DNA from 4 places in the Streptomyces sp. NPDC003032 genome. Region 2 is predicted to be linked to each of the others. Evidence: riboswitches for the same ligand, from Rfam matches in the RefSeq annotation. Region 2 holds a riboswitch; each other region holds the start of a gene.
What was found. Region 2 has a riboswitch for cobalamin ahead of ACWDZ7_RS12000 (ABC transporter substrate-binding protein). Riboswitches for the same ligand answer to the same signal wherever they lie in the genome.
Positions count from the first base shown of each region.

Region 1: another riboswitch for cobalamin. It lies ahead of ACWDZ7_RS03445 (energy-coupling factor ABC transporter permease); the one in region 2 lies ahead of ACWDZ7_RS12000 (ABC transporter substrate-binding protein).
Region 3: another riboswitch for cobalamin. It lies ahead of metE (5-methyltetrahydropteroyltriglutamate--homocysteine S-methyltransferase); the one in region 2 lies ahead of ACWDZ7_RS12000 (ABC transporter substrate-binding protein).
Region 4: another riboswitch for cobalamin. It lies ahead of cobN (cobaltochelatase subunit CobN); the one in region 2 lies ahead of ACWDZ7_RS12000 (ABC transporter substrate-binding protein).

Region 1 is NZ_JBSFTT010000002.1:197,552-204,864, reverse strand. It holds gene ACWDZ7_RS03475 (endonuclease/exonuclease/phosphatase family protein) at 1-149, opposite strand, end outside; gene ACWDZ7_RS03470 (M15 family metallopeptidase) at 224-856, opposite strand; partial or broken gene ACWDZ7_RS03465 (response regulator transcription factor) at 944-1,150, shown strand; gene ACWDZ7_RS03460 (energy-coupling factor ABC transporter ATP-binding protein) at 1,326-2,201, opposite strand; gene cbiQ (cobalt ECF transporter T component CbiQ) at 2,198-2,947, opposite strand; gene ACWDZ7_RS03450 (energy-coupling factor ABC transporter substrate-binding protein) at 2,954-3,352, opposite strand; gene ACWDZ7_RS03445 (energy-coupling factor ABC transporter permease) at 3,352-4,056, opposite strand; cobalamin riboswitch at 4,087-4,270, opposite strand; gene ACWDZ7_RS03440 (hypothetical protein) at 4,412-5,179, opposite strand; gene ACWDZ7_RS03435 (hypothetical protein) at 5,419-6,606, opposite strand; gene ACWDZ7_RS03430 (winged helix-turn-helix transcriptional regulator) at 6,765-7,226, opposite strand.
Region 2 is NZ_JBSFTT010000007.1:22,940-30,252, reverse strand. It holds gene ACWDZ7_RS12015 (haloacid dehalogenase-like hydrolase) at 1-511, opposite strand, end outside; gene ACWDZ7_RS12010 (helix-turn-helix domain-containing protein) at 717-1,589, shown strand; gene ACWDZ7_RS12005 (VOC family protein) at 1,586-2,044, shown strand; cobalamin riboswitch at 2,452-2,636, shown strand; gene ACWDZ7_RS12000 (ABC transporter substrate-binding protein) at 2,796-3,830, shown strand; gene ACWDZ7_RS11995 (FecCD family ABC transporter permease) at 3,833-4,855, shown strand; gene ACWDZ7_RS11990 (ABC transporter ATP-binding protein) at 4,852-5,718, shown strand; gene ACWDZ7_RS11985 (metallophosphoesterase) at 5,898-6,656, shown strand; gene ACWDZ7_RS11980 (MgtC/SapB family protein) at 6,670-7,313, opposite strand, start outside.
Region 3 is NZ_JBSFTT010000008.1:218,890-226,202, forward strand. It holds gene ACWDZ7_RS14275 (phytoene desaturase family protein) at 1-1,141, opposite strand, end outside; gene ACWDZ7_RS14280 (inositol monophosphatase family protein) at 1,229-2,056, opposite strand; gene ACWDZ7_RS14285 (gamma-glutamyltransferase family protein) at 2,214-4,100, opposite strand; cobalamin riboswitch at 4,589-4,821, shown strand; gene metE (5-methyltetrahydropteroyltriglutamate--homocysteine S-methyltransferase) at 4,989-7,301, shown strand.
Region 4 is NZ_JBSFTT010000017.1:59,133-66,445, reverse strand. It holds gene cobJ (precorrin-3B C(17)-methyltransferase) at 1-857, opposite strand, end outside; gene ACWDZ7_RS23785 (precorrin-8X methylmutase) at 923-1,549, opposite strand; gene ACWDZ7_RS23780 (cobalamin biosynthesis protein CobG) at 1,561-3,000, opposite strand; cobalamin riboswitch at 3,112-3,237, shown strand; gene cobN (cobaltochelatase subunit CobN) at 3,278-6,889, shown strand; gene ACWDZ7_RS23770 (histidine phosphatase family protein) at 6,886-7,313, shown strand, end outside.

The sequences.
Region 1 (7,313 bases), on a different contig from region 2:
GGCAGGAAGGTCTCCACCAGGCTGCCGAGGCCCCCGCGATCCGTGACCTGTGCGTGCAGCAGCATGAGCAGACCCAGCAGCAGCGCCAGCACTGTGAACACCGGGCCCCGCTTCCAGGGCCCCGGCCGCGAGCCGGACGGGGCATCCACGCGGCCGGCGCCCGCCTGTCCGGTCTGCTCCACCGTGTCGACCCGCACGATCGTCTGTTCTCGCTCACTACCGGTCACTGCTGCATCCTCGGGTCCTGCGTGGGGTCGGCATACATACGCGGGCAGCGGTGATCGATCGCTTCGGGGCGCAGCTCGTAGTGCCAGGGCTCGTTCCGGTAGATCTGACAGAGCCCGTACTCGGCGCCGTGTTCGGACAGCCACTCCGTCGCGTTGGAGCGCCCGATGTCGACCGCCTCCCCCGACACGTGAGGAGACGTCTCCGCCGTGGCCACCCACCGGGCGGCCTCGGCCGCGGACCCGTACTGGGAGACCGCCTTACGAAGAAGCTGGTCCTGGTACTCCTCGGAACGCCAGCCACTGTTGACGTAGAGGGCGACCGCGTCGCCTGCGGCATCCTTCGCGGCCTGGCGCAGGGCCTTGAGCACATCCGGACCGAGGTTGGCCACAGCCGGAATGTGTTCGTCGAAGACTGTCGTGCCGTCGGGGACGGCACCGTCGGCCTCGCCCAACGCGGTTGGTGCGGACAGGGAGGACGAGAAGGCCGGGGGAGACGAGGAATTCCGCGCCTGATAGCCGAGGATCGCTGCGGTCGCGGCGATCGCTGTGATGACGGCTGCCAGGCCGACAACAAGAAGCCGGTGAATACGAAGGGTCGCTGTTCGCGCTGCTGGCGGGCTGTTGTTCATGCCGCCAGTCAAGGCAGTACGGTGTTGTCGGCATGTATGGGGTTTTCGATACGCCGACGGTATGTGCCGACTCGTAGCATCGAGAGCATGCGCGTGTTGATCGTCGAGGACGGACCCTTTCTGGCAGAAGCCATCCGCGACGCCCCGCGCCTGGCCGCGATCGCGGCCGACATCGCCGAACGCATCGTCGCCTCCGGCAGCGGCATGCCGATCCTCATGCTCACCGCGGCCGACCGTCTCGACGACAGGGCCTCCGGGTTCGAACTCGGCGCCGACGACTACCGACCCGTTCCGCCGCGAGGTCTACCGGGACGGCCGCACCGTGCCAGGCGTCGGAGCTGAGCGTCCGCGTCGAACGACGATGGGGACCGCCGACTTCTCCACGAGAGTCCCAACCGCCAGGCACACGACGGAACGCTCGCCCTCACCCCGTGCTCCGCCGGCGGCCTCCGTATCACTGTGGAACTGCCTACGCCAGCCCCGCACAGCCGCCTGTGACCAGCCGCGCCAACTCGTCCGGAGTGCGCGGCCCCTCGTCCATGGCGGGCAACAGGCCCTGGCAGAGAAGCAGTTCGCGGACGGCGATCCCCCACGGCAGGTGGAGCCCGGCCAGGGACAGGAGCTCTCTGTGGGCGAGCATCTCCGCGACCGGTCCGCTGCGCACGCCCGTGGGGGTGAGCAGTGCCGCGTCGTCGGCCCAGCGCAGGGCCAGGTCCACGTCGTGGGTGGCCATGACCACGGTCGTCCCGGCGTCCCGCAGCCGCTGGAGGGTGGTGAGGAGACGTTCTTGGCCGTCGGGGTCGAGGCCCGCCGTCGGCTCGTCGAGGATCAGCACCCGGGGGCGCATCGCCACGGCACCGGCGATGGCGGTTCGCTTGCGCTGGCCGTAGGAGAGCAGGTGGGTGGGGCGGTCGGACAGGGCGGTGATGTCGAGCGCGGCGAGCGCCTCGGCCACCCTCGTCCTGACCTCGGCGTCGGGCAGTCCCAGGTTCAGCGGGCCGAAGGACACGTCCTGTTCGACCGAGGCGGCGAAGAGCTGGTCGTCCGGGTCCTGGACGACCAACTGGACCGTGGTGCGCAGCCGCGTCAGGCCCTTGCGGTCGTACGTCACGGGGGTGCCCCCGACCGTCAACACGCCGGAGCCCGGACGCAGTCCGCCGCTGAGCAGCCGCATGAGCGTGGTCTTGCCGCTGCCGTTGCGCCCCAGCAGGGCGAGGGCGCGCCCTTCGGCGACATCGAAGTCCAGGCCGCTGAGCACGGTGGGCCCGTCCTCGTACGCGTAGGAGACGCCGCGTAGAGCGACCAAGGAGTCGCCCGGCTCGCGAGGAGCGCTCGGCTCGCTCATGGAAGGAACCTTTCCAGTACGAGGGTGAGGGCCGCCAGGGCCACGAGAAGGACCACGCTCGCGGCCACGAAGCGCCGTGAGATCCGGGCTTCGGGCACGAGCACCCGCAGGGTGCCGTCGTAGCCGCGTCCGGCGAGCCCGGCCTGCAGACGGCTCGCCCGGTCGAAGGCCCGTACGAACGCCGTGGCGCCGAGACCGCCGAGGGAGCGCCAGGCGGCGGCCCGGGTGGTGTGGCCGAGCCGAGCGGCCTGCGCCTGCCGGATCCGGCTCATGGAGTCCAGGAGGAGGAAACTCATCCGGTACGTCACGAGCGCCACGTCCACGACCGGCGCGGGCACCCCGGCCTTCACCAGGCGCGGCAGCAGGTCCGACATCGGCGTGGTGAAGGCGAAGAGGAGCACCCCCAGCGAGGCCGCCGAGGTCCGCAGCAGCAGACCGCCCGCACGCGCCGGACCACTGTCGGCGAGCGTGACGAACCCGTCGGGCCCGCCGACCTGGACGAGCAGGGTCAGGGCGCCGGTGACGCAGAAGCCGAGCGGTACGCGGTAGGCGCGCCACAGCTTGCGGGGCGGCACGCCCGCCGCGCCGAGCAGCACCGCGAGCGCGGCGATCAGTACGAGGGCGGCGCCCGGCCAGGGTGGCAGGGAGATGGCGAGGACGGTGAGGCCGAGCCCGAGTACGGCCTTGTCGACGGGGTGGCGGCGGCGCCAGCGACTGCTGTGCGCCGCCGCGTCGATGGGCAGCACGCCGGGTCAGACCTGCCCGGCCTCGGGCCGCGTGCCCTGCGCGTCGGCACGCTGCTCCGCGCGGGTCTCCGGCTCCGCGTGGGCGGCGTCGTCATGGGCTCGCGCTTGTGCCGCGCCTTGGCGGCGTCCCTTGCGCAGCCCGAAGTAGTACGCGAGGACGCCCGCGCCGAGGGCCGCCTGCAAGGCGAAGAGCGCCGATTCGACCTCCCCGGACGGGGGTTCGTACAGCGGGGAGAACCAGGGCTTGTAGTCCGGCTCGATCTCGGTGATCGCCGACTCGGCCTGGGCGTCGGCGCCGGTGAACGGCTCTTCCTTGTGGTCGCCGAGGCCGAGCGCCAGGGGCAGCACCGCGAGTGCGGCCACGATGACGAGCAGCAGGGTGTTGATCTTCGCGTTCCGGCTCATCAGGCGCTGGCCCTCGTCTCGGTCTCCGTGCCCGCCTTCTTGCCCCGCAGCAGTACGCCGAGCCGCGTGAGCTCGCCCTTGCTGGACTGCACGAGCAGCCGCATCACCACGACGGTGAGCAGTCCCTCGCTGACCGCCAGAGGGATCTGCGTGACGGCGAAGATGCCGCCGAACTTGCCAAGCGCGCCGATGAACCCGCTGCTCGGATCGGGGAACGCCAGCGCCAGCTGGACGCTGGTGACGCAGTACGTGGAGAGGTCCGCGACGAAGGCCCCGAAGAACACGGCGACCATGAGCGGCACGTCGTACCGCTTGAGGAGCCGGTAGACGGCGTAGCCGGCCCAGGGCCCGACGATCGCCATGGAGAACACGTTGGCGCCGAGCGTGGTGAGCCCGCCGTGGGCGAGCAGCAGGGCCTGGAAGAGCAGCGTGATGGTGCCGAGCACCGCCATGATCGGCGGCCGGAACAGGATGGCGCCGAGCCCGGTTCCCGTCGGGTGCGAGCAACTGCCCGTCACGGAGGGGATCTTCAAGGCGGAAAGAACAAAAGTGAAGGCTCCGGACGCGCCGAGGAGCAGCGTGCTCTCCGGGTGTTCCTTGACTTCACGGGTCAGGGAGCGGACTCCGTGGACGACGAACGGCGCGGACGCTACGCCCCAGGCGATCGCGTGCGCCGGTGGGAGGAAACCCTCGGCTATGTGCATGGTTCAGCAGACCCTCTCCAGCACCTCGTGGATGGACAACGCGCCTTGGCCGGTCTCCTGGCTGACGGGTCGTACCGACCGGACTCCGCCTTCCCGGGTGCATGCGCACCCAGTGGCTGCCGCGAGGGCTGGAGCCGGACTTCCCGATCACAGTGGCGAGGGCCGCACCGGCATCACACCGGATTTCCCGTTCACCAAGGCGTGGTGACAGTAATCTGCGACCGATCGAACTGACAACCTGCACGTGGAGTGCCGTAGAGGTGCGTACGGGGCGCGCCTGGGTCGCGTACGCCTGCGTCGCGTACGCCGGCCGCGCGTACGCCTGGACCTTCGGTCGCGGCAACGGCCGGCCGGGCTACCCCCGGCACTCCCGTTCCCGGCGGCCGGGTCCGCTGAGCAGGTCGACGCGCTGGCCCTCGCCCTCCTTGAGGACGTAGAGGGTGCCGTCGCCGGGCGTCCAGTCGCGGGGGACGAGGAAGACGCGGTCTCCGGAGACGTGGAACAGGCGCAGCCCGGCGTACTCGTACGCGTACTTGCTGCCCTTCTCCGTGACACGGCGGAAGCAGCTGCCGCCGCCGCGGATCATCAGGTCCTTCTCACTGAGGACGGCGACGGCGGGGAAGTCGCTGCGGACGGTGCGTTCCGTCAGCTCCGCCCGGCCCCGGCCCGCGATCTGCGCGTAGGCCGACACGGCCCAGAACAGCGACAGGACGCAGACGAAGAGGGTGAGCCCCCACAGCCGCAGGTCGCGGCGTTCGCGGGTGCGGGCGTACGCGTTGAGCGCGAAGCCGCCGATCGCGGTGAGCGGCAGCAGCAGGTCGAACAGCCATGGGCTGAGCGGATACAGCGGTACGAGGATGAGTGGCACCGTCCAGCTGAACCGCAGCACGCGCACGGCGCGGGCGAGCCGTTCCGGTTCGCTCACCGCCCAGCGGTGCAGCCCGAGCGCGCCGAGGGCGGCGCCGGCCGCGAGCCAGGCCGGAACGTACAGTGCGCCGACGCTCCGCAGTAGATAGTCGCTGGTGGAGAGGTGGAAGACGGTGTCGCGCAGCCCGAGGGCCCTGGTCTCGGCGTCGGTGCTCGCCCAGCCGAAGTAGAAGAGGACGGCGGTGAGGAGCGTCACGAGAGAACCGACGGCTCCGATGATCTCGACCCAGCCGACGTGGGCGCCGGGGGCGGCGGTGGTGCCGGGCGTGCCGGGCGTGCCGGGCGTGGGAGGGGATGAGGGCTGTGGTGGGGGTGGTGGATCAGGGCTGGGCGCGGGGGCGGGTCGCGGGGCGAGGCCGGGGTCTGGGCTCCCGGGTACGGGTTCCCCGGAGTCTGGGTCCGGGGCAGGGAGCCGTTGTGGGGGTGGGGGGCCGCTCATCGGGAGGTCGCGTTGGACGTCATGGATGCCATGAACGGGAGGGACGGGAGGGACGGGACGGACAGGAGCGACGGGACGGGTGATGACCCGGGGGACGACGTGCGGCCGGATATCGAGGGGCTCGGGCCCGACGGGCCGGGCGGGGGCGAGGGGGCGATGCCGGTCCAGTCGATGGTGAACGCCGCCTCCTTGACGAGCCGGGCCCCGCTTCTCGTCACCAGCGTCACGTCGACCGACGTCGGGCGGCGTCCGCCGAAGCCGTCCCCGCCCGGCAGGTCGACGGCGAATCCCGCGTCCTTGCAGCACTTGCTGGGGTCCTCCGGGTCGCCGATGGGCTCCAGGACGACCGGTTCCGTCAGCTCCGCCGCGCGCAGTTCCACGGTGGCCGGCGAGTCGGGCCAGGTTCCGTGGAGGCTGATCGTCCCGCCGGGCTCTACGCGGCCGTCCGTGACGGCGAGGTGGCTCTCACAGGCCCTGCTACCCGACGGGGCGGCACGCAGCGCCACGCGTTCGCGGGGATGCTGTCGGTAGTACGCGACGAAGCGTCGCAGGACGCCGAGGGCGTCCCCGTCCTTGCACAGTTGTCCGGCGCCGCCGGGACGGTAGTTCGAGGCGCGGAGCCAGGCGTCGGCCTTCGTCGCGATGTCCATTCCGTCCGACTCGCCCCGCGCGGCCTTGCAGATTCCGGCCAGCCCCTCGATCACCTTCCAGGAGCCCGGACTCCCGCCGCCCGTCTGTTCGGCGGGGTCGGTGGCAATCTCGTACGGTTCGTGGCACTTGCCCGTCTGGAGATCGTCGTACACGCTGTCCGGCTCCGGTTCGGTGTCCGTGTTGGGCGACTTGGGACCCCACGGGAGCCAGCCGGGCGGCTGCCCGCCACCGTTCCCGTTCCCGCTTCCGTTCCCGCTCTTGTCGCCGTCGCCGTCGCCGTCCTTGCCCCCGTCCCCGCTTCCGTTCCCGTCGCCGTCGGACCCGCCCGTCTGCCACGTACCGCCCGTCGTGCCGCCTCCGCCGTCCGAGCCGGACCCTCCGTTCCCGCCCGCGCCCGTGGTGCCCGTACCGCCGCCGTCGGTGCCCGATCCGCCGTTCACGGAGTTGCCGCCTCCGCCTCCCCGCGCCCCGCCCTCGGGCGACGCGAGCCCTCGTACGCCGACGAACAGTCCCACCACAAGGACGAATCCCACGACGGCGAATGCCCAGACCGGAATCCGAACGGCTCCTGAGCCGACGCGAAAACCCATGACGAGACCCCCGTTCGCCTGACCCACATCATGGGCCTCCGCGGCGGCGCCCGGAATCCCTTGCGCGGGACGGGCTCCGGTACGTCAGGCGCGCTCCCGCTTCATCCTCGAGCTCCGTGAGAGACCTTGTGGACGGCGGTGTCGTCGGGGTTCAGCCGCCGTCCGTCCTCGGACAGCACTTCCAGTGCGCGCAGGCGCTGTCCCTGCCGGCGGTCGACCAACTCCGAGTGCGGTTCGCCGGGGGCGAAGAAGTTCTGTTCGCCCCACTGGCGCAGTGCCACGATGACGGGGAAGAGCGCCTTGCCCTTCGGAGTCAGTACGTACTCGCGGTAAGCGCTGCCGTCCGAGGCGGGGACGGATTCCAGGACGCCACCGGCGACCAGGGTGCGCAGACGCGCGGTGAGGATGTTCTTCGCCACGCCGAGGCCGCGCTGGAACTCTCCGAAGCGGCGGCTTCCGTCGAAGGCGTCCCGCACGATCAGCAGGGACCACCAGTCGCCGATCGCGTCCACGGACCGGGCGACGGGGCAGTCGCTGTCGTCGAAGCGCGTCCTGGTCACCATGGCGTCCTCACTCCTGCTCACTTTCCAGGGGCAATCTGGTTGCAACATGCTACCAGGAAAGCTACGGTCGGCCATTGTTGGTAGCAA
Region 2 (7,313 bases):
CGGGTATCGGCTTCTTGTACGCCAGCAGCTCATCGACGTACCCCTTGAGCTCCTTCAGCGTGAAGCCGGAGAAGATCTGCGCGACCCAGGGGTAACAGAGCTGGTCGTCCACCTCGCAGAGCCGGTTGTAGTAGCTGTAGAGGCTCTCCTTGTGCGTGGCCGTGTCCTTGAAGGGGATGGTCTTCAGGGACGGGTCCATGGTCTTGCGGGTCAGTACGCCCTTCATCTCCAGGAAGGGCAGCAGCGACTCCTCCAGGTCGTTGCGGTACGTCGTGTTGTCCGCGTCGAAGACGGCGTACGCGCCCTTGTGGTCGTTGGCGGCGATGACCTTGCCGAGCTTCTTCGCGACCGGCTTCGGCCAGTGCGACAGCTCGCGGGCGGTGGCGACCGAGGTGTCGGCGGCGGTCGCCTCACTCGTCGGCCACAGCGCGCCGCCCGCGAGGACGGCGGCGGCGAGGGCCCCCGTGGCGCCGATGAGGCCCAGCTTCTTCTTCTCTCGTACTGCTGCCATGTCTTTCGTGTCCCGCCGTTCCTGATAGCGATGCGCGGCCCCATCCGGAGCGGCGCGCAATGCTATGGGCAGGGGCGCCCGTTTCCCATGATCGAAGTCACCGTGCCCGGGGGGTGTGGGGGAGGCGGACGCGGGTAGCGGAGAGCGGGACGCCGCCCCTCGCCCCGGCGGCCCGCCCGCGCCCACCGCGCGCATACTGGACTGCATGGGCTCCCGTGAGTTCGTCCGGGCCGTTCCCCGGCTCGACGGCATGGTCGTGTCCGCGGTCGGTTACCGCACCGCAGGGCAGCGGCCCGCTCTGCACCGGGGTCTGCCTTCGCCGTATCTGACGGTGATCTTCTCGCTGGACGGGCCCATCGCCAGCGGCGGCACGCCCGCCCAGGCGACCGGCGCGGACGCGGTCCGCACCGACATCGTCGTGGGCGGCCTGCACCAGAGCCCCGCGTACGTCGTCCAGCCCGAGCACGAGGCGGGCATCCAGCTGGCCGTGCACCCGCTGGCGGCCCGCGCCCTGCTCGGCCTGCACGCCGGCGCGCTGAGCGGGCAGCTCGTCACCGGCGGCACGGACGTGTTCGGCGCCCGCGCCGCCGAGGTCCGCGAGCGGCTGTGCGAGCTGGACCGCTGGGAGGACCGCTTCGCGGCCCTGTCCGCCTACCTGCGGCGGCGGTGCGCGGACGCGGACCGGACCCCGGGTCCCGTACGCCCCGAGGTCGCCGAGGCCTGGGCCTGGCTGGCGCGGCACCGCGGCGCGGGTACCCTGGGCGGCCTGTCCCGGCACGTCGCGCTGAGCGAGCGCCGCCTGACCGCGCTCTTCCGCGCCGAGACCGGGCTGAGCCCCAAGCAGGCGGCGCGCCTCATGCGCTTCCAGCACGCCAAGGCCGCCGTGGTCCGCGCGGTCGCGGCGGGCGGCCCGCCGGACCTCGCCCGGGTCGCCGCCGACACCGGTTACTACGACCACTCGCACCTCGTACGCGACTTCCGGCAGTACACGGGGGCGAGCCCCACCCGCTGGCTGGCCGAGGAGTGCCGGAATATCCAAGCCGGGGCGCACGGCGGGGGCGAAGAGTGGGAGGCATGAACACCACCGAGAAGCAGCAGCTCAGCACCAGCACCCCTTCGACCCTGCGGGAGCCCGCCGTCTGGCCGGCCCTGCAGGCCCAGGACGCTCCCGCGCTGATCGACTTCCTCGTCGGCACCGTCGGCTTCCTGCGCACCGCCGTCCACGAGGACGGTGACCGCGTCGCCCACGCCCAGCTCGACTGGCCCGAGGGCGGCGGCATCATGCTCGGCTCGTACGACCCCGAGTCGTCGGCCGGCGCCGATACCTGCGGAGAGCCGGGCACCTCCGGCGCCTACGTCGTGACCGACCAGGTCGACGCCCTGTACGCCCGTCTCACCGCGGCCGGCGTAAAGATCATCGGCGAAATCGAGGACAAGCCGTACGGCAGCCGCGAGTTCGGCATCGCGGACCCCGAGGGAAACCGCTGGTTCTTCGGAACCTATCGCGGCGAGCGGAGGCCGGGCGGGGCCTGAGGGCACGGTGAGCCCGGGGCGGGGCGGGGCGGGGCGGGGCCTGAGGGTACGCGAGCCCAGGGCCGGGGGGAGCCTGAAGGCAAGGTAAGCCCGAGGGCACGGCGAGCCCGAGGCCGGGCGGAGCTGAGGCCACCGCGAGCCCGAGGCCGGGCGGAGCTGAAGGCAACGTAAGCCCGGGGCCGGGCGGGGCCCGAAAGTGACGCGAGCCCGAGGCCGGGCGGCGGCCTGAAGGCAACGTAAGCCCGAGGGCACGCGAGCCGGGGCCGGACGGAGCCTGAGAGCACGACAAGCCCGAGGCCAGGCGGTGGCCTGAAGGCAACGTAGGCCCGGGGCCGGGCGGAGCCTGAAGGCACCGCGAGCCCCACGCCCGGCGGCCGGCAAGCGGCAGGCGCCGAAAAAACGCCGCGTGATAACTTGCGCAAGCCAGTCAAACCCACACCTGGGCCAGGGAATCCGGTGCGAATCCGGAACTGACGCGCAGCGGTGAGGGGGACGGGCGGGGCCACGGCCACTGGGCGTCTCGCGACGCCCGGGAAGGCGCCCCGCCCGGCCGATCCCGAGTCCGAAGACCTGCTGGCGCCTCCGCTCGCACACCGGGCGGCGGAGGTCGTGACGCAGACCAGGCTCCGCGTATGAGCCGTGACACTCAAGGGATCGCGTGTCCTCGACAGTCCGTATATCCGCCCCGCGCCGCACACCCGCCCCGTCCCTGCCTGCCCCGCGCCGCACACCCGTCCCGCGCCGTACCGCAATGCTCGCGGCCGGAGCACTCGCGGCCGGAGCGCTCACGCTCACCGCCTGCGGCGACGGCTCCGCCCAGAAGTCCGCCGCCCCCGCGGGCAAGAGCACCGGCGGCTACCCGGTGACGGTCGCCTCCTGCGGCAAGGAGGCGAAGGCCGAGGCCCCGCCCCGGCGGGCCGTCTCGCTCGACCAGGGCTCCACGGAGATCCTGCTCTCCCTCGGCCTCGCCGACCGCATGGTCGGCACCGGCACCTGGACCGACCCGGTCCTGAAGAACCTGAAGAAGGACAACGCGAAGGTGGAGCGGCTGGCCGACCGCTACCCGTCCATGGAGAAGGTCCTCGCCAAGGAACCGGACTTCGTCAGCGCCTCCTTCCTCTACACCGTCGGCAAGGGCGGCGTCGCCGACCGTACGGAGTTCACCGAACTCGGCGTCCCCGTCTACGTCTCGCCCACCGACTGCGCGGGCAAGGACAACGACGGCGGCGGCGACGGCAAGCGCGTCAAGACCCTCACCATGGACACCGTCTACGGCGAGGTACGCGACCTGGCGAAGGTGTTCGACGTCGAGCAGCGCGGCGAGAAACTGATCGCCGACATGAAGCGCCGGGTCACGAACGCCACCAAGGACATCGACAAGGCCGCCGCCTCCGACACCACGCTCCTGTACTGGTTCGCCAACTCCGACGCCCCGTACATGGCGGGCTGCTGCGGCGCCCCCGGCATCATCACCCGTGAACTCGGCGCGAAGAACGTCTTCGACGACACCCGCGAGGAGTGGCCCCAGATCAACTGGGAGACCGTCGCCGACCGCGACCCCGACGTCCTCGTCATCGGCGACCTCACCCGCAAGTCGCAGTCCGCCGAGAGCGCCGCGGCGAAGATCAGGTTCCTGGAGTCGAACCCGGCGACCAAGAACCTGACCGCCGTGAAGAAGAAGCGGTACGTCCTGCTCAGCGGCCAGGCCATGAACCCGACGATCCGCACGGTCGACGGCATCGAGCAAGTGGCCGCCGGACTGCGGAAGTTCGGGCTCGCCAAGTGAGCCTGGCCGCCCCCGCCCGGCAGGGGCTGCGGTGGCTGGCGGCAGGCGCCGCGCTCGCGCTCTCCGTCGCGGTCGCCGTCACCATCGGCCCCGCCGACATCTCGGTCCCCGACGTGTGGTCGGCGCTCGCCGCGCACCTCGGCTGGGGCGAGCCACGGCTCACCCCTCTCAGGGACGGCATCGTCTGGAACCTGCGGATGCCCCGCACCCTGCTAGCCGCCGTCTGCGGCGCGGGCCTCGCGGTCTGCGGCGCGGTCATGCAGTCCCTGCTCCGCAACCCCCTCGCGGACCCCTTCGTCCTCGGGGTGTCGTCCGGGGCGTCCACGGGAGCGGTCGCGGTCCTCGTTCTCGGCGTCGGCGGCGGAGCGCTGTCGGTCTCGGCGGGCGCCTTCGTGGGCGCGCTCTGCTCGTTCGCCCTCGTCCTGTTCCTGAGCCACACGCTCGGCGGCACGACGGACCGGGTGGTGCTGTCCGGGGTCGCCGCGATGCAGCTCTTCTCCGCCCTGACCTCCTTCGTGGTCCTCACCGCGGGCGACGCGGAGACCGCCCGAGGCGTGCTGTTCTGGCTGCTCGGCTCGCTGAGCGGGGCGGGCTGGACGGACGTATGGCTGTGCGCCGCGGTCCTCGCCGTGACGCTGACGGTATGCCTCGGCCACGCCCGTACGCTCGACGCCTTCGCGTTCGGCCAGGAGGCGGCGGCGACACTGGGCGTACGGGTGGCGCGCACCCGGCTCGTCCTGCTCTGCGTGACGGCGCTGCTGACGGCCGCGCTGGTCAGCTCGGCGGGCGCGATCGGCTTCGTGGGCCTGGTCCTGCCGCACGCGGCCCGCGCGTTCGTCGGCTCGGGCCACGCCCGGCTCCTCCCCGTCACGGCGCTCGCCGGGGCGGTCTTCCTGATCTGGGTCGACACCTTGGCCCGCACGGCCCTGGACCCCCAGGAGGTCCCGGTGGGCGTGGTGACGTCACTCATCGGCGTACCGGCGTTCGTGGCGGTGCTGTACCGGACGCGGAGAGCGATGACATGACGTACCAGACGAGGCGCCGCGAAGAAGTGGCCGGAGCCAAGGACGGCCTGCGCGCCGAGCGGGTCGCCCGTGAGGCCGGCGGCCGTCTCATCGTGGACGGCGTCAGCCTCGCCCCGCCGCCCGGCGCCACCGTCGGCCTGCTCGGCCCCAACGGCTCCGGCAAGTCCACGCTCCTGCGCATCCTCGCGGGCGTCCTCGCCCCCGCCGCCGGGGTGGTCACCCTGGACGGCCGCCCGCTCGCCGACACGCCCCGCCGCGAGGTGGCGCGCCGCATCGCCGTGGTCGACCAACACGCCGACACACAGGTCGAGTTGACCGTACGAGATGTCGTACGCCTGGGTCGCATCCCGTACCGTCGCGCATGGTCGCCGCCCACGCCCCACGACGAACGTGCCGTACGCGAGGCCCTGGAGCGCACCGGCCTCACCGAGCGCGCCGCCCAGTCCTGGCACACGCTCTCCGGCGGCGAACGCCAGCGCGTCCAGATCGCCCGCGCTCTGGCGCAGGACCCCCGCGAACTCCTCCTGGACGAGCCCACCAACCACCTGGACATCCAGCACCAGCTGGACCTCCTCTCCCTGGTCGCCGAACTCCCCGTCACCAGCGTCATCGCCCTGCACGACCTCAACCTGGCGGCGATGTTCTGCGACCACGTGCTGATCCTGAAGGAGGGCACGGCGTACGCGGCGGGCGCCCCGGCCGAAGTGATCACGGAGGAACTGATCGCGGAGGTCTACGGGGTACGAGCGGTGGTCACACCGGGGGAGCCGGACCACCTGGACGGCGGCCGCCCACCGACACTGTCGGTCCGCTTCCTGCGAAGCCTCGCCGCACCAGTCCAGACACGTACGACTGGCTCTTAACGCACGGCTGCCCGCGGCCGTAGGTTCGCACCGGAAGATCGTGAGCGCGCAAGGAGAGCCACACACAGATGCCACCGAACCGCCCGAACCGCCCGAACTCACCGAACCCGCCGAAGTCACAGTCACAGTCACAGACACAGACAACGTCAGCGCCAGCGCCAACATCACTGATCGCCCACGTGAGTGACACCCACATCGTCACGCGCGAGGAGGACGGCGGCCGCAGCATCGACCGCACCCGCGCCGTCATGGAGTACCTGAACGACCTCCCGTACGACCTGGACGCGGTCATCGTCACGGGCGACATAGCCGACCACGCGGCCCCGGCGGAGTACGAGGAGGCCCGCAAGCTCCTCACGTCCCGCCACCCACTGCTGGCCTGCCCCGGCAACCACGACGATCGCGCCGCGTTCCGCGAGCACCTGCTGGGCGACGCCCCGGGAACGGCCCCGATCAACCAGTCGTACAGGACGGACCGCTTCACGCTGGCGCTGTGCGACACGTCGGTCCCCGGCAAGCACCACGGCAGACTCGACGAAGAGACCCTGACCTGGCTGGAGGACACCCTGGCGGAGGCCCCGCCCGAGCTGCCCGCGTTGATCGCCTTCCACCACCCGCCCGTGCCCCTGCACACGCCGTACGTCGACGAGATCCGCCAGTTCGACGAGGACCGCCTGGCCGAACTGACGGCCCGCCACCCGAACGTGACGGCGTTCCTGGCCGGCCACGCCCACACGCCCGCGGCGACCACGTTCGCGGGAAGGCCCCTCCTGGTCGCCCCCGGCGTGGTCTCGACTCTCCGCCTCCCCTGGGAACCCCAAATCACCGCGACCCACCACGTACACAGGGACCTGCCCCCGGCGCTGGCCTTCCACGCCCTGACCCCCGAGGGCCGCCTGACAACGCACTACCGCCCAGTCCTCGTCCCCCTCGACTGAGGCCCCTGACCCGTCACTCCTCCCCGGAGCTGTCGCGCCGGCAGGCCACCACGCCGGGAACATCGGCGAACCGAACGGTCAGGCCCCCGAGGTCCCCGCGCCCCACGACGGAGATGAGCACATCGGCAGTGGCCTGCGGACCGCCGCTCGCGCCGTCCGAGGCGACGGTCCGCAGCCCGTCGACGACGAACCCGGCGGCTTCGCACTGTTCGAGTAGGTCATGCAGGAGCCGGGGGCGCTGCACATAGGTGATCCGATAGCCGGCGGGCACGGACCGCAGCGCGGGCAGCCGGTGGGCCAGGGGCCGCACTCCATAGGAGACGAGAAAGTAGGCGGCGGTCGCGAGAACCGCGAGCAACGGCAGCCCCGCGGCGGCCGCCGACCCCACCGCGGCCGTGAGCCAGATGGTCGCCGCGGTGGTGAGCCCCTGCACCGACCCGCGCTGCACGAAGATGACACCGGCCCCGATGAAGCCGAGCCCGGAGACGATCTGCGCGGCCATACGGGAGGGATCCAGGGCGACGGTCCCGGAGTGCAGCACATCACTGAACCCGTACTTGCTCACGAGCGTGAACAGAGCGGCACCGACCCCGACAATCGTGTACGTCCGCAGCCCCGCGGCCTTCTGCCGGATCTCCCGTTCCAGCCCGATGACAC
Region 3 (7,313 bases), on a different contig from region 2:
CGGGCGCGAACCGCTCCAGCTGCCGCTCGATCGCGTCGGTGAGGTCACCGTCCCAGCCGTTCGGGACATGGCCGTACGCCCAGAAGACATGCTTGCCCTCGGGGGCGCGGGAGGGGTCGACGACGCTGGGCTGCACGGTGATCAGGAACGGCGAGTCCGGCGCGCGCCCCTCGCGCGAGGCGGCGCGCAGCGCGGCGCCGATCTCCGCGCTGCTCGCGCCGATCTGCACGGTCCCCGCGGACCTCGGCTCCTCGGCGGTCCAGGGGACGGGCCCGTCGAGCGCGTAGTCGATCTTGAAGACGCTGGCGCCGTACCGGTAGCCGTCATAGGCGCGGCCCAGCCCTGCGATCCGGGCGAGCGCGGTCGGCGAGGTGTCGAAGACGTAGGCCCGCGCGGGCGGCAGATCGTCGAGCCGCTTGACCTCGTAGTCCGTGTGGACGGAGCCGCCGAGGTCCTTCAGATACGCGGTGAGCGCGTCGGAGATGGACTGCGAACCGCCGCGCGCGAGCGGCCAGCCGCGGGCGTGCGCGGCCAGCGCGAAGACCATGCCGACGCCGCCCGTGACGATGCCGTCGAGCGGCGCGATGACATGGGCGACGAGACCCGAGAACAGGGCGCGGGCCCGGTCGTCGCGGAAGCGCCGCGTCAGCCACGTCGACGGGGGCAGTCCAGCGAGCCCGAAGCGGGCGAGGGTGACGGGGTCGCGGGGCAGCGAACTCATCGGCAGGGACATGAAGTCGCGCAGCAGGACGTCCCACTTGGGGAGGAAGGGCTCCACCAGGCGTCTGTACGTCCCCGCGTCACGCGGCCCGAAGGAGGCGGCGGTCTCGGCGACGGAGCGGGAGAGCACGGCGGCGCTGCCGTCCGGGAAGGGGTGCGCCATGGGCAGCGGGGCGTGCAGCCACTCCAGGCCGTACCTCTCCAGGGGCATGGCGCGGAACGCCGGTGAGTTGATGCCGAGCGGATGGGCGGCGGAGCACGGGTCGTGCCGGAAGCCGGGGAGCGTCAGCTCTTCGGTGCGCGCTCCGCCCCCCACCGTGCTCCTGGCCTCGAAGACGGCCACGGAGAAGCCGCGGCGGGCCAGCTCGACGGCAGCGGTCAGCCCGTTCGGCCCCGCTCCCACGACGACGGCGTCAAGCATCGACGGCACCTTCGGACTCCTTTGTCAGCCGATTGTCAGCCGATGGCCACTGTCGCTCAGGATAGGCCGGGGCACTGCCCGCTCGCCTCAGGCCCCGTTCGCGAGGAGGTCCACCACCCGCCGGGCCGTGGCGGCGTCGCGGGCCGCGGTGAAGGGCAGTGCGTTGCCCCCGGCTATTCGGAACGGCTCGCCCGTCAGCGTCAGAGCGGCGCCCCCCGCCTCGGCGACGAGCAGCAGACCCGCGGCGTGGTCCCAGGCCAGCTCCCACGAGAAGGCGACGGCGTCCAACTCGCCCTTCGCGACGGCGAGGTACTCAAGGCCCGCCGAACCGCACGGCCGGGGCCGCACACCCTCCGCGCGCAGCCCGAGCAGCGCGTGCTTCTGCTCCTCGGTGGTGAAGTCCGGGTGAGAGGTGGCCACTTCCAGTTCCCGTCCCGGCTCGGGCGCCCCGGAGACCAGCGGCCGCCCGTCCAGCCACGCGCCCTTGCCGCGCACGGCCCAGGCGAACTCGTCCAGCGCCGGCGCGTACGTCCACGATGCCAGTACCTCTCCGCCCACCGCGAGGGCCACGAGCATGCAGAACCCCGGTTCGCCCCGGACGAACTGCCGAGTGCCGTCGACGGGGTCGACGATCCACACAGGGGCCTCGCCGCGTATCGCGTCGTACGTCGACGGGTCGGCGTGCACCGCTTCCTCGCCCACGACGACGGAGCCCGGGAGGAGGGCGGACAGGTCGGCGGTCAGCTGCTCCTCGGCGCGGCGGTCGGCGACGGTCACCACGTCGTGCGGGCCGCTCTTCTCCACCACGTCACCCTCGGCGAGCTGCCGGAAGCGGGGGGTCACCTCCGCGGCGGCGGCCTTCCTCAAGGCTTCCTCCACGTCGCGTACGCCGTGCGTCAAAAACTCTTCGATCATGCATCCATGAGAGCACGCCGCACTGACATCCCGTACGTGGCTGCTGAACGGGCCGGCTCCTACCTCAGACACTGAACCCGGGGCAAACGGGCGGGTGGATGGGAACACCCGCCGCGAAGCGGCGGACCAGAACCCGCCCAAGGCGCCCCCGCCGGACTCAGCGGCCCACCGCATACCCCTGCATCCCCCGAGCATTCGCCGCCCCCGATAGCACCCCGCTCCCCGGGTCCCGCGCCACCGCGCACAGCCGCCCCTCCGACCACGCGCCGCCCACCAGCACGTCGTGCCCCCTCCGTCGCAGCCCGGCCACCACCTCCGGAGCCATCCGGGACTCCACCGTCACGCTTCCGGCCCGCATCCCCCGGGGGTGGAACGACCCGGGAAAGCTGTCCGTGTGCCAGTTGGGCGCGTCGATCGCGCCCTGCAGGTCGAGGCCGCCCCGTACGGAGGCCCGCAGGGCCACCCCCAGGAAGAAGTGGACCTGCCACTGGTCCTGCTGGTCGCCCCCGGGCGTGCCGAAGGCCATGACCGGGACGCCGTCCTTCAGCGCCATCGACGGCGTCAACGTGGTCCGAGGCCGCCTTCCCGGCGTGAGCGAGTTCGGCAGCCCGTCCTCCAGCCACGCCATCTGAAGCCGCGTACCCAGCGGAAAGCCGAGTTCCGGCACGACGGGGTTGGACTGCAGCCACCCCCCGCTGGGCGTCGCGGAGAGCATGTTCCCCCAGCGGTCGACGACGTCGAGATGGCAGGTGTCGCCCCGCGTTCCCCCGTCCCCGGCCACGGTCGGCTCCCCACCCCCGGGGACCGAGCCGAAGCCCCCCGCCTTCCCCGCCTCACCCGGCTCCCCTGAAGCCACCGCGAGCGCATGCGCGGAGAGCCGCGGCCTCCGCCCGCCGGGCGAGCCGGGCCGCAGCTCGTACGAGGCCTTGTCCGTGATCAGCTCGCGCCGCAGCGCGTTGTACTCCTCCGAGAGCAGTTCCCGGACCGGCACACCGTCCGCGCCCCCGGCACCGGTGTCCCCAGCACCCGCGTCCCCGTACCAGGCCTCCCGATCCGCCATGGCGAGCTTGCAGCCCTCGACCAGGAGATGCACGTACTCCTCGGACCCGTACTCCGGAAGCTCCGCGACATCCCGGGGCAACAGCGCGAGCTGCTGCAGGAAGGCGGGGCCCTGGCTCCAGGCCCCGGCCTTGCACAGGGTCCAGCCGTTCCAGTCGTACGTGACCGGGTCCTCGTAGGACGCGGACCAGCCCCGCAGATCCTCCGCCGAGAGGGTTCCGACGTGGCGCTCGCCGCTCGTGTCCATGGTGGGCCGCCCGGCCTGCCGCACGAGCGCCTCGGCTATGAAGCCGGCACGCCACACCTCGCGCGCGGCATCGATCACAGCGGCCCGTGACCCCGCCCGCGCAGAACCCTCCACTCCCGCCCCTGCCTCTGCCTCCGCTATGAGCCGCCTCCACGTCGCCGCAAGCGCCGGATTGCGGAACAGCTCACCGGTGCGGGGCGGTTCACCTCCGGCAGGGCCTCCACGGAGATAGACGTCGGCGGACGACGGCCACTCCTTCTCGAAGAGTTCCCGGACCGTCTCCACGGTCTCACCGACGCGCTCGACGGGCGCGTGCCCGTCCTCCGCGTACCCGATGGCGTACTTGAGGACGTCGGCGAGCGACTTCGTGCCGTGGTCCCGCAGCAGCAGCATCCACGCGTCGAAGGCGCCGGGCACGGCGGCGGCGAGCGGGCCGGTGCCGGGCACCAGTTCGAGCCCGAGGGAACGGTAGTGGGCCACGGTGGCACCGGCGGGCGCGGGCCCCTGGCCGCAGAGCACGCGCACGTCGCCGCCCGCGGGGGCGAGGATGATCGGGACCTCACCGGCGGGCCCGTTGAGATGGGGCTCGACCACGTGCAGGACGAACCCCGCGGCGACCGCGGCGTCGAAGGCGTTGCCTCCGTCCTCCAGTACGGCCATCGCGGACTGGGAGGCGAGCCAGTGGGTGGACGACACCATGCCGAAGGTGCCCTGGAGCGTGGGGCGGGTGGTGAACATACGGGCTCTGACCTCGATGTTTCCGCGTATCGGCCAAACCGATGGGCGCTCAGGATCGGTCTTGGGGAGAATCTGGGGAGTCCGGGCCGGAGCTCTCCCCGGTCCGCTCCCCCAGTAGGCTATCGATCGCCCCCGCCCAGCCATTTGCGAGGGTTACGACCGACTCTCCTGCCTCCAGTACGAGGGATGCGTACGTGTGCCTCAGCACATGGAACCCGTCCTTCGGGGCTGCTTGCCATTGCCGCGGTTTCGCCCCCTTCGACCCCGCGCCGGTGGTCAACGTCCTCTACGACCAGGGCTCAGGGCCTGGTGCGACGCGGGCTGAGGAGCCCGCACCGCCAACCGGGTAAGGGGCCTGGACGGCGTCACAGGGGGAGTGCGGGAAGCGAGAGTGCGGCGCTTCCCGCCCCGTGGCGTCCCCGGCCTCGGGTGCCCCGGCTCACTATCCGGATAATGGACGTAGCGCTGCCTCCCGCGAGCCACCCCGTAGGCTGGCCCGCGCAGCTGGTTCGCCCCGTCCGCCAGGCGGGGCGTCGTAAGAGGGAACCCGGTGGGAATCCGGGACTGCCCCGCAGCGGTGAGCGGGAACGACCGCCGTCATACGCACTGGACCCGGTGAACAGGGTCTGGGAAGCGACGGCCAGTAGGAGTGTCGTACGACGGTTTCGTACGACGGGACATGCCCGTGAGTCCGAAGACCTGCCCGTTGCCCGTGCGCGAAGCATTCGCACACGGATATTCCGGTGACCTCGTGGGCGGGTCGGCGTACATACCGGGCGGACGACCGCGCCGTACGCGCGCGCAGTCGGTCTCCGTCCGGTGCGTCACCCTTCGCGCTCTCGTCCCGTCGCCGGGATCTCAGGGATTCATCTCGCGAAGGAGATCTCCGTGACCACCAAGCCTGCAGCCGCGGCAGCACGGGCCACCGTGTACGGCTACCCCCGCCAGGGCGGAAACCGGGAACTGAAGAAGGCGATCGAGGGCTACTGGAAGGGCCGCATCACCGCCGACACCCTCCGCGCCACAGCCGCCGAACTGCGCCGCACCAACTGGCAGGAGCTGGCCGAGGCCGGCATCCACGAGGCTCCGACCGGCGACTTCTCGTACTACGACCATGTTCTGGACACCACCGTCATGGTCGGCGCGATCCCCGCCCGCCACCGGGCCGCCGTCCAAGCCGACGCCCTGGACGGCTACTTCGCCATGGCGCGCGGCACACAGGACGTGGCGCCGCTGGAGATGACCAAGTGGTTCGACACCAACTACCACTACCTGGTCCCAGAGCTGGGCCCGGACACGGTGTTCACGGCCGACTCGGGCAAGCAGGTCGCCGAGCTGAAGGAAGCCCTGGCAGTGGGTCTCACTGCCCGGCCCGTCCTGGTCGGCCCGGTCACCTACCTGCTGCTCGCGAAGCCCGCGCCCGGGGTGGCTGCCGACTTCGTTCCGCTCACCCTCCTCGACCGGCTGCTGCCTGTGTACGCCGAGGTCCTCGCCGACCTGCGCGCGGCCGGCGCGGAGTGGGTACAGCTCGACGAGCCCGCTCTGGTCCAGGATCGCGCCCCGGCCGAACTGAACGCCGCCGCGCGCGCCTACCGTGACCTCGGCGCCTTGACCGACCGGCCGAAGCTGCTGGTCGCCTCCTACTTCGACCGACTCGGCGACGCCTTGCCGGTGCTGGCCAAGGCACCGGTCGACGGCCTCGCCCTGGACTTCACCGAGGCCGCCGCCGCCAACCTGGACGCGCTGGCCGCGGTGGGCGGGCTGCCTGGCAAGCGTCTGGTGGCCGGCGTTGTCAACGGCCGCAACATCTGGGCCAACGATCTGTCGGCGTCACTCGCCACCCTCGGCACCCTGCTCGGCTTGGCGGGGCAGGTCGATGTGGCCGCTTCCTGCTCCCTCCTCCATGTGCCGCTGGACGCCTCGGCCGAGCGGGACATCGAGCCGCAGATTCTGCGCTGGCTCGCCTTCGCCCGCCAGAAGACGGCCGAGATCGTCACCCTGGCCCGCGGCCTTGCCCGGGGGACGGACGCGATCGCCGCCGAACTGGCCGCGAACCGCGCCGACCTCGCCTCCCGCGCGAGCTCCCCCATCGCCCGCGACCCTGCCATCCGCGCCCGCATGAGCACGGTGACCGACGCCGACGCCCGACGCTCCCAGTCCTACGGCGAACGGGCCGCCGCCCAGCGCGCTCACCTCGGCCTGCCCCTGCTGCCGACCACCACCATCGGCTCCTTCCCGCAGACGAACGAACTGCGCACCGCCCGCGCCGACCGGCATGCGGGCCGGATCGACACGGCCGGCTACGAACAGCGCATCAAGGCCGAGATCCAGGAGGTGATCTCCTTCCAGGAGAAGACGGGCCTTGACGTCCTCGTGCACGGCGAAGCCGAACGCAACGACATGGTGCAGTACTTCGCCGAGCAGCTCACCGGCTACCTCGCCACCCGCCACGGCTGGGTCCAGTCCTACGGCACCCGTTACGTCCGCCCGCCGATCCTCGCCGGCGACATCACCCGTCCTGAACCGATGACCGTGCGCTGGACGACATACGCCCAGTCCCTCACCGACCGGCCGGTCAAAGGCATGCTCACCGGCCCGGTCACCATGCTCGCCTGGTCCTTCGTCCGCGACGACCAGCCTCTGGCCGACACCGCCCGCCAGGTCGCCCTCGCCCTACGCGACGAGGTGAACGACTTGGAGGCGGCAGGGACTTCGGTGATCCAGGTGGACGAGCCCGCGCTGCGCGAGACACTGCCGCTGCGTGCCGCCGACCGCCCGGACTATCTGGCCTGGGCGACCGAGGCGTTCCGGCTCACCACGAGCGGGGTGCGCCCGGACACTCAGATCCACACCCACATGTGCTACGCGGAGTTCGGCGACGTCGTGCAGGCCATCGATGACCTCGACGCCGACGTCATCAGCCTGGAGGCCGCCCGCTCCCACATGCAGGTCGCCCGGGAACTGGCCGCCCACGGCTACTCCCGGGAGGCCGGGCCCGGCGTGTACGACATCCACTCCCCCCGCGTGCCCAGCGTGGAAGAGGCGGCCGAGCTCCTCCGCACTGGCCTCAAGGCCATCCCCGCCGAGCGGCTCTGGGTCAACCCCGACTGCGGCCTGAAGACCCGCGGCTGGCCGGAGACCCGGGCCGCACTGGAGAACCTGGTCGCCGCGGCCCGCACGGTACGCGACGAGCTGTCGTAGCCAGCCTCTGAG
Region 4 (7,313 bases), on a different contig from region 2:
TGGCGCCGCTGTCCGGGGCGGTGCGGTACGCGGTCGACGTACGTGGTGTAGCCGACCAGGTCGTCGGCGGCGGCGAGCGCGCCGCGCGTCTCGGGGGTGAGCCAGAGCGGGCCGGCCGGGCCGGTGCCGACCACGACGACCTCGCCCCGGCGGTCCGGGGCGGGCTCCGGCGCGGGGCCGCCCGTCAGCGGCGCCACCCGGCTCGGCAGCACCGCCACCGAGAAGTAGGGCACCGAGTCCGGGTCGACGTCGGCGAGTCGGCCGGTGCGCTCGCCCTCCATGGTGGCGCGCTCCACGTACCGCGCCTCGTCGAGGCGGCCGGCGCGCTCCAGGGCGCCGCGCACCTTGCCGAACGTACGGCCCAGCTTCATGACGACCGCCGAGTCCGTCGCCGCGAGGCGCGCGGCCAGCTCCTCCTCGGGGAGGGTGCCCGGCAGGATGGTGAGGACCTCCTCGGCCTCCACGAGGGGTTCGCCGAGGCGGGCGGCGGCGGCGCTCACCGAGGTGACGCCGGGGATCACCTCGGTCGGGTAGCGGTGGGCGAGCCGCTTGTGCATGTGCTGGTAGGAGCCGTAGAAGAGCGGGTCCCCTTCGGCGAGGACGGCGACCGTGCGGCCGGCGTCGAGGTGCGCGGCGAGGCGGGCGGCGGCCTCCTCGTAGAAGTCGTCGAGGGCGCCTCGGTAGCCGCCGGGGTGGTCGGTGGTCTCCGTCGTGACGGGGTAGACCAGCGGCTCCTCGATGTGGTCGCCGCGCAGGTGCTTCGCCGCGATCGAGCGGGCGATGGAGCGGCCGTGCCGGGCCGAGTGGTAGGCGACCACGTCGGCGGCGGCGATGACCTCGACGGCGCGCACGGTCATCAGGGAGGGGTCGCCGGGCCCGAGCCCGACTCCGTACAGCCGTCCTCGCGCGTTGCTCTCGGTGTTCACTCCGCCTCGCTAGCGATCGCGTTGATCGCGGCCGCGGCCATGGCGCTGCCGCCACGGCGTCCCCGTACGACCAGGTACTCCAGGCCGGCGTGGTGTGCGGCGAGCGCGTCCTTGGACTCGGCGGCGCCGACGAAGCCGACCGGGATGCCGAGGACGGCGGCCGGGCGCGGGGCGCCCTCCTCGATCATCTCCAGGAGGCGGAAGAGCGCGGTGGGGGCGTTGCCGATGGCGACGACGGAGCCTTCCAGGCGGTCGCGCCACAGCTCCATGGCGGCGGCGCTGCGGGTGGTGCCGAGCTTCGCCGCGAGGTCCGGGACGGACGGGTCGGCGAGGGTGCAGATCACGTCGTTGCCGGCGGGGAGCCGCTTGCGCGTGACGCCGCTGGCGACCATGTTCGCGTCGCAGAGGATCGGCGCGCCGTCGCGCAGCGCCTTGCGGGCGTCGGCCACCAGGCGCGGGCTGAAGGCGAGGTCGCGGACGAGGTCGACCATCCCGCAGGCGTGGATCATCCGCACCGCGACCTGGCTGACGTCGGCGGGCAGACCGGCGAGGTCCGCCTCCGCGCGGATGGTGGCAAAGGACTCGCGGTAGATCGCCGCGCCGTCCTTCTCGTAGTCGAACACTGTGCTCTCGCTCATCTCGTGGCCGTTGTTGTCGTGATTACGGATGTCGTCGTACGTGCTGTAGTCACCGTCTCGATCAAGGTGGTGCCGCGCACGGGCGCCGCCGTGTCGCCCGTGCGCACCGTCACCTCGTACCGGCCCTCCCCGGTGGCGAGTACGTCCACCCAGTCGCCGCGCGGATGCCCGCACCGCCGCTCGCAGCCGGACCAGTGGACGGGCAGGCCCCCGGCGCCGGGGACGGCGTCGGCGCGGACGTCGGCGAGGGACTTGCCGCAGCCGGGCCGCCCGGCGCAGGCGCCGACGCCGAGCCAGGGCGATGCGGGGTCGGTGAGGTAGCCGACGTCGGCCAGCGCGCGCAGACGTTCACGCGCCGCCGCCTCGTCGGCGAAGCCCGGGATGACGAAGCCGCGCCAGGGGGTCACCCGGATCTCCCCGCCGGGCGCGGGGAGCAGCGCACGCCACTGCGCGGCGCTCACCCGACCGAGGGGGGCGCTCACCACGACGGCGCGCCCGACGACGCCGGGGGCGGGCGGGGCGCTGCGCGCGAGCGACACGGAGGCGGGCGGGGCCGCCGAACCGTCGATCGAAGCGGGGTCACTCGGCGAGGCACCCGGAGAGCCGTCCGCGACCGCCACGGCATCCGGCGCGGCCTGAACGGCACCCGGCGCCGCGAGCACGGCCTCCGCGGCGTCCGGGGGCGCGGGCACAGCCCGCACGCCCGCCCTGGCGAGCGCTCCCGCCAAGTCCACGCTCCGCCCCTCGGGCAGTTCCCTCACCCGCCAGGCGCCGTTGCCCGCCTCGTGGGCCGCGGTGAGGAAGGCGCCGGCCGCGGCGAGGGCGGCGCGCGGGGCGTCGGGGCCCCGCAGCCGCTGGGCACCGTCCCCGACGCGCACCAGCACCGTGCCGCCCGATTCTGCGATCAAGGTCACATCGCCGCCGAGCCCGGCCACGTCCCCGCGCCCGTCGTCCAGGATGAACAGGAAGCGGCCGGAAAGTGCTGTCGTCCACTCCTCGGCGCACAGGAGCCGGTCCAGCTCACGGGCCCACAACTGCACGTCGGCGTGGCCGAGTCGGTCGAGTCCTGCCAGCGGGGAGGCCACCACGTTCCGGACGCGTTCATGGCGTGCGGAGGGCAGCAGGCCCGCGTCCCGGAGCAGCGCGGCGAGCGCCCCGCCGCAGTCGTCGCCGAGGCCGCGCAGCTCGACGTTGCCGCGTGAGGTGACGCTGAGATTCCCGTCCGCGAAGCGCTCCGCCGCGTCGGCCAGCGCCGCCGCCTGGCGGGGGGTCAAAACGCCTGCGGGTACGCGGAGTCGGGCCAGCGCGCCGTCGTCGGCGCGGTGCAGGCGGAGGGCTCCGGGGCAGGCGTCACCCCGGTCGCGCATCCGGCCACGTATGGGGGGTTCGCCCTGTTTTGTGGGAGTTGCTCGGATGGGCGGCATGGCGGCGAGCATACCCACGCCGATCCGGCGGGTCGCCTCCCGAGGCGGGCCATCCCGGCAGGCGGCCGCCCCACCGGAGGTGGGCAGGACTTACTATGCAGGCGGCGGGCCGCCAGGTCCGCCGACGCCAGCGACGGCGTGGGTCCACCAGGACCCTGGGGAGGAAGGCCGGTGCGAATCCGGCGCGGTCCCGCCACTGTGAGCCCCACCGACGTGGGGTGAGCCAGGAACTCCTGCCGTCCATACGACCACCCGGGGCGCGGACACCCCGAGGAAGGCCTGCGCCCGCATGCTTCTGCTGCTGTCGACCTCCGACACCGATCTGCTCAGCGCCCGCGCGGCGGGGGGTCCGGTCGACTACCGGTTCGCCAACCCCTCCCGCCTGGACCTCACCGAGCTGCCCTCACTCCTCGACGGCGCCGACCTCGTCGTCGTACGCCTCCTCGGCGGCGTCCGCGCCTGGCAGGACGGCCTGGACCAGCTCACCGCCAGCGGCCTGCCGGTGGTCGTACTCACCGGTGAACAGGCGCCCGACGCCCAGCTCATGGCCTCCTCGACCGTGCCGATCGGCATCGCCGCCGAGGCGCACGCCTATCTCGCGCACGGCGGCCCCGCGAACCTGGAGCAGCTCGCCCGCTTCCTCTCCGACACCGTGCTCCTCACCGGCCACGGCTTCGACCCGCCGGCGCCCGCCCCGTCCTGGGGTCCGCTGGAGCGCACCGCTCGCGCGGTCGAGGGCCCGACCATCGCGGTGCTCTACTACCGCGCCCACCACATGAGCGGCAACACCGCCTTCGTGGACGCCCTGTGCGGCGCCATCGAGGACGCGGGCGCCCGCCCGATGCCGCTGTACGTGGCCTCGCTGCGCGCCCCCGAGCCGGAGCTGATCGACGAGCTGCGCGCCGCCGACGCCATCGTCACCACCGTCCTCGCCGCCGGTGGCACCAAGCCCGCCGAGGCCTCCGCGGGCGGCGACGACGAGTCGTGGGACGCGGGCGCGCTGACCGGCCTCGACGTGCCGATCCTCCAGGCGCTCTGCCTGACCGGGTCGCGTTCGGCCTGGGAGGAGAACGACGAGGGCGTCTCGCCGCTGGACGCCGCGAGCCAGATCGCGGTGCCGGAGTTCGACGGCCGGCTCATCACCGTGCCGTTCTCGTTCAAGGAGATCGACGAGGACGGGCTCCCCGCGTACGTCGCGGACGCCGAGCGCGCGGCCCGGGTCGCCGGGATCGCCGTACGCCACGCACGTCTGAGGCACATCCCGGCCGCCGACAAGCGCCTCGCGCTGGTGCTCTCCGCGTACCCGACCAAGCACTCGCGGATCGGCAACGCCGTGGGCCTGGACACCCCCGCGTCCGCCGTCGCGCTGCTGCGCAGGCTCATCGGGGAGGGCTACGACTTCGGGCCCACGGAAGACATTCCGGGGCTCGTCTCCGGTGACGGCGACGAACTCATCCGCGCGCTGATCGACGCGGGCGGACACGACCAGGAGTGGCTCACAGAGGAGCAGCTGGCCGCCAATCCCGTCCGCATCCCGGCCGCCGCCTACAAGCGCTGGTACGCGACGCTGCCGCGGGAGCTGCGCGACTCGGTCGAGCGGCACTGGGGGCCGCCGCCCGGCGAGATGTTCCTGGACCGCTCGCGCGTGGGCCAGGGGGGTGACCCCGAGGGCGACATCGTGCTCGCGGCGCTGCGGCGCGGGAACCTGCTCATCCTCATCCAGCCGCCGCGCGGCTTCGGCGAGAACCCCATCGCGATCTACCACGACCCCGATCTGCCGCCGTCGCACCACTACTTGGCGGCGTACCGCTGGATCGCCGCGTCCGCCGACGACGGCGGGTTCGGCGCCGACGCGATGGTCCACCTCGGCAAGCACGGCAACCTGGAGTGGCTGCCCGGCAAGAACGCGGGCCTTTCGGCGGCCTGCGGCCCCGACGCCGCGCTCGGCGACCTCCCGCTGATCTACCCGTTCCTGGTCAACGACCCGGGCGAGGGCACGCAGGCCAAGCGCCGCGTGCACGCCACCCTCATCGACCACCTCGTGCCGCCGATGGCCCGCGCCGACTCCTACGGCGACATCGCGCGCCTGGAGCAGCTCCTCGACGAGTACGCGCAGATCAGCTCCATGGACCCGGCGAAGCTGCCGGCGATCCGCGCGCAGATCTGGACGCTCATCCAGGCCGCGAAGCTCGACCACGACCTGGGCCTTGAGGACCGTCCGGACGACGACGGCTTCGACGACTTCCTGCTGCACGTCGACGGCTGGCTCTGCGAGATCAAGGACATGCAGATCCGCGACGGACTGCACGTGCTCGGTACCGCCCCGGCGGGCGCCGACCGCGTCAACCTCGTCCTCGCGATCCTGCGGGCCCGCCAGATCTGGGGCGGCACGACCGCCCTGCCCGGCCTGCGCGAAGCCCTCGGTCTCGACGAGTCCGCGGCGACGCGCACCACCGCCGACGCGGCGGAGGAGCAGGCCCGCGCGCTGGTCCAGGCGATGGACGACGCGGGCTGGGACCTCGCCGCCGTCCCCCGCGACCAGGGTGAACAGGTCGCCGCCGTACTGGAGTTCGCGGCCCGCGAGGTCGTCCCGCGCCTTGCGGCCACCACCGCCGAGCTCGACCACTCCGTGCACGCCCTGAACGGCGGCTTCGTCCCGGCGGGCCCCTCGGGCTCCCCGCTGCGCGGCCTGGTCAACGTGCTGCCGACCGGCCGCAACTTCTACTCGGTCGACCCCAAGGCCGTCCCGTCCCGCCTCGCCTGGGAGACCGGCGAGGCCCTCGCCGACTCGCTCATCGAGCGGTACAGGAACGACAACGGCGACTACCCCACTTCCGTGGGCCTGTCCCTGTGGGGCACGAGCGCGATGCGCACGGCGGGCGACGACGTCGCGGAGGCCCTCGCACTGCTCGGCGTCCGCCCCGTCTGGGACGACGCCTCGCGCCGCGTCACGGGCCTGGAGGCGATCCCGTACGAGGATCTCGGCCGCCCGCGCATCGACGTGACGCTGCGCATCTCGGGCTTCTTCCGCGACGCGTTCCCGCACACGATCGGCCTGCTCGACGACGCGGTACGCCTGGCCGCCTCGCTCGACGAGCCCGCGGACCAGAACTACGTACGCGCCCACGCCCAGGCCGACCTGGCCGAGCACGGCGACGAGCGCCGGGCCACCACCCGTATCTTCGGCTCGCGTCCCGGCACGTACGGCGCCGGGCTGCTCCAGCTCATCGACTCCCGCGACTGGCGCACCGACGCGGATCTCGCCGAGGTCTACACGGTGTGGGGCGGCTACGCGTACGGCCGCGGCCTCGAAGGCCGTCCGGCCCGCGCCGAGATGGAGACGGCGTACAAGCGCATCGCGGTCGCCGCGAAGAACACGGACACCCGCGAGCACGACATCGCCGACTCCGACGACTACTTCCAGTACCACGGCGGCATGGTCGCGACCGTGCGCGCGCTGCGGGGCACGGCGCCTGAGGCGTACATCGGCGACTCGACGCGCCCCGAGACGGTCCGCACGCGCACGCTGGTGGAGGAGACCTCGCGCGTGTTCCGCGCGCGCGTCGTCAACCCCAAGTGGATCGAGGCGATGCGCCGCCACGGCTACAAGGGCGCCTTCGAACTCGCCGCCACCGTGGACTACTTGTTCGGGTACGACGCCACGACGGGCGTCGTCGCCGACTGGATGTACGACAAGCTCACGGAGACGTACGTCCTCGACCCCACCAACCGGCAGTTCCTCCAGGAGGCCAACCCCTGGGCCCTGCACGGCATCGCCGAACGCCTCCTGGAAGCGGAGTCCCGCGGCATGTGGGCCAAGCCCGACCCGGCGCTGCTCGAAGCGCTGCGGCAGGCCTACCTGGAGACCGAGGGCAATCTGGAGGACGGTGCCGAATCGTGACCGGCAGCGCCGTGCGGTACCTCTATCTCGCCCGGCACGGCGAGGCCACGGACGATGAGAGCGGGCTGACGGAAGGGGGGCGCCGGCAGGCCGCTCTTCTCGGGGAGCGGCTTCGGGGTGTGCCGCTCTCCGCGGTCCATCACGGGCCGCTGCCCCGGGCCACGCAGACCGCCCGGCTGGTCGGGGAGCAGCTCGACGGCGTGCCCCTGCACGGCTCCGACGCCGCGGGGGATTACCTCCCGTACATGCCGCTAAGGGAGGAACTGCCCGAGGAGAGTGCCGAGTCGACGCTTCAGCGCCTGGCGCGGTTCCCCGCGGAGGAGCGCGAGGGCGGGCCCGCGCTGGCCCGCGAGGCTCTGGCGCGGTTCACCGGACCGGTGCCCGGGGACGAGCCGCGCCATGAGCTGGTCGTCACGCACAACTT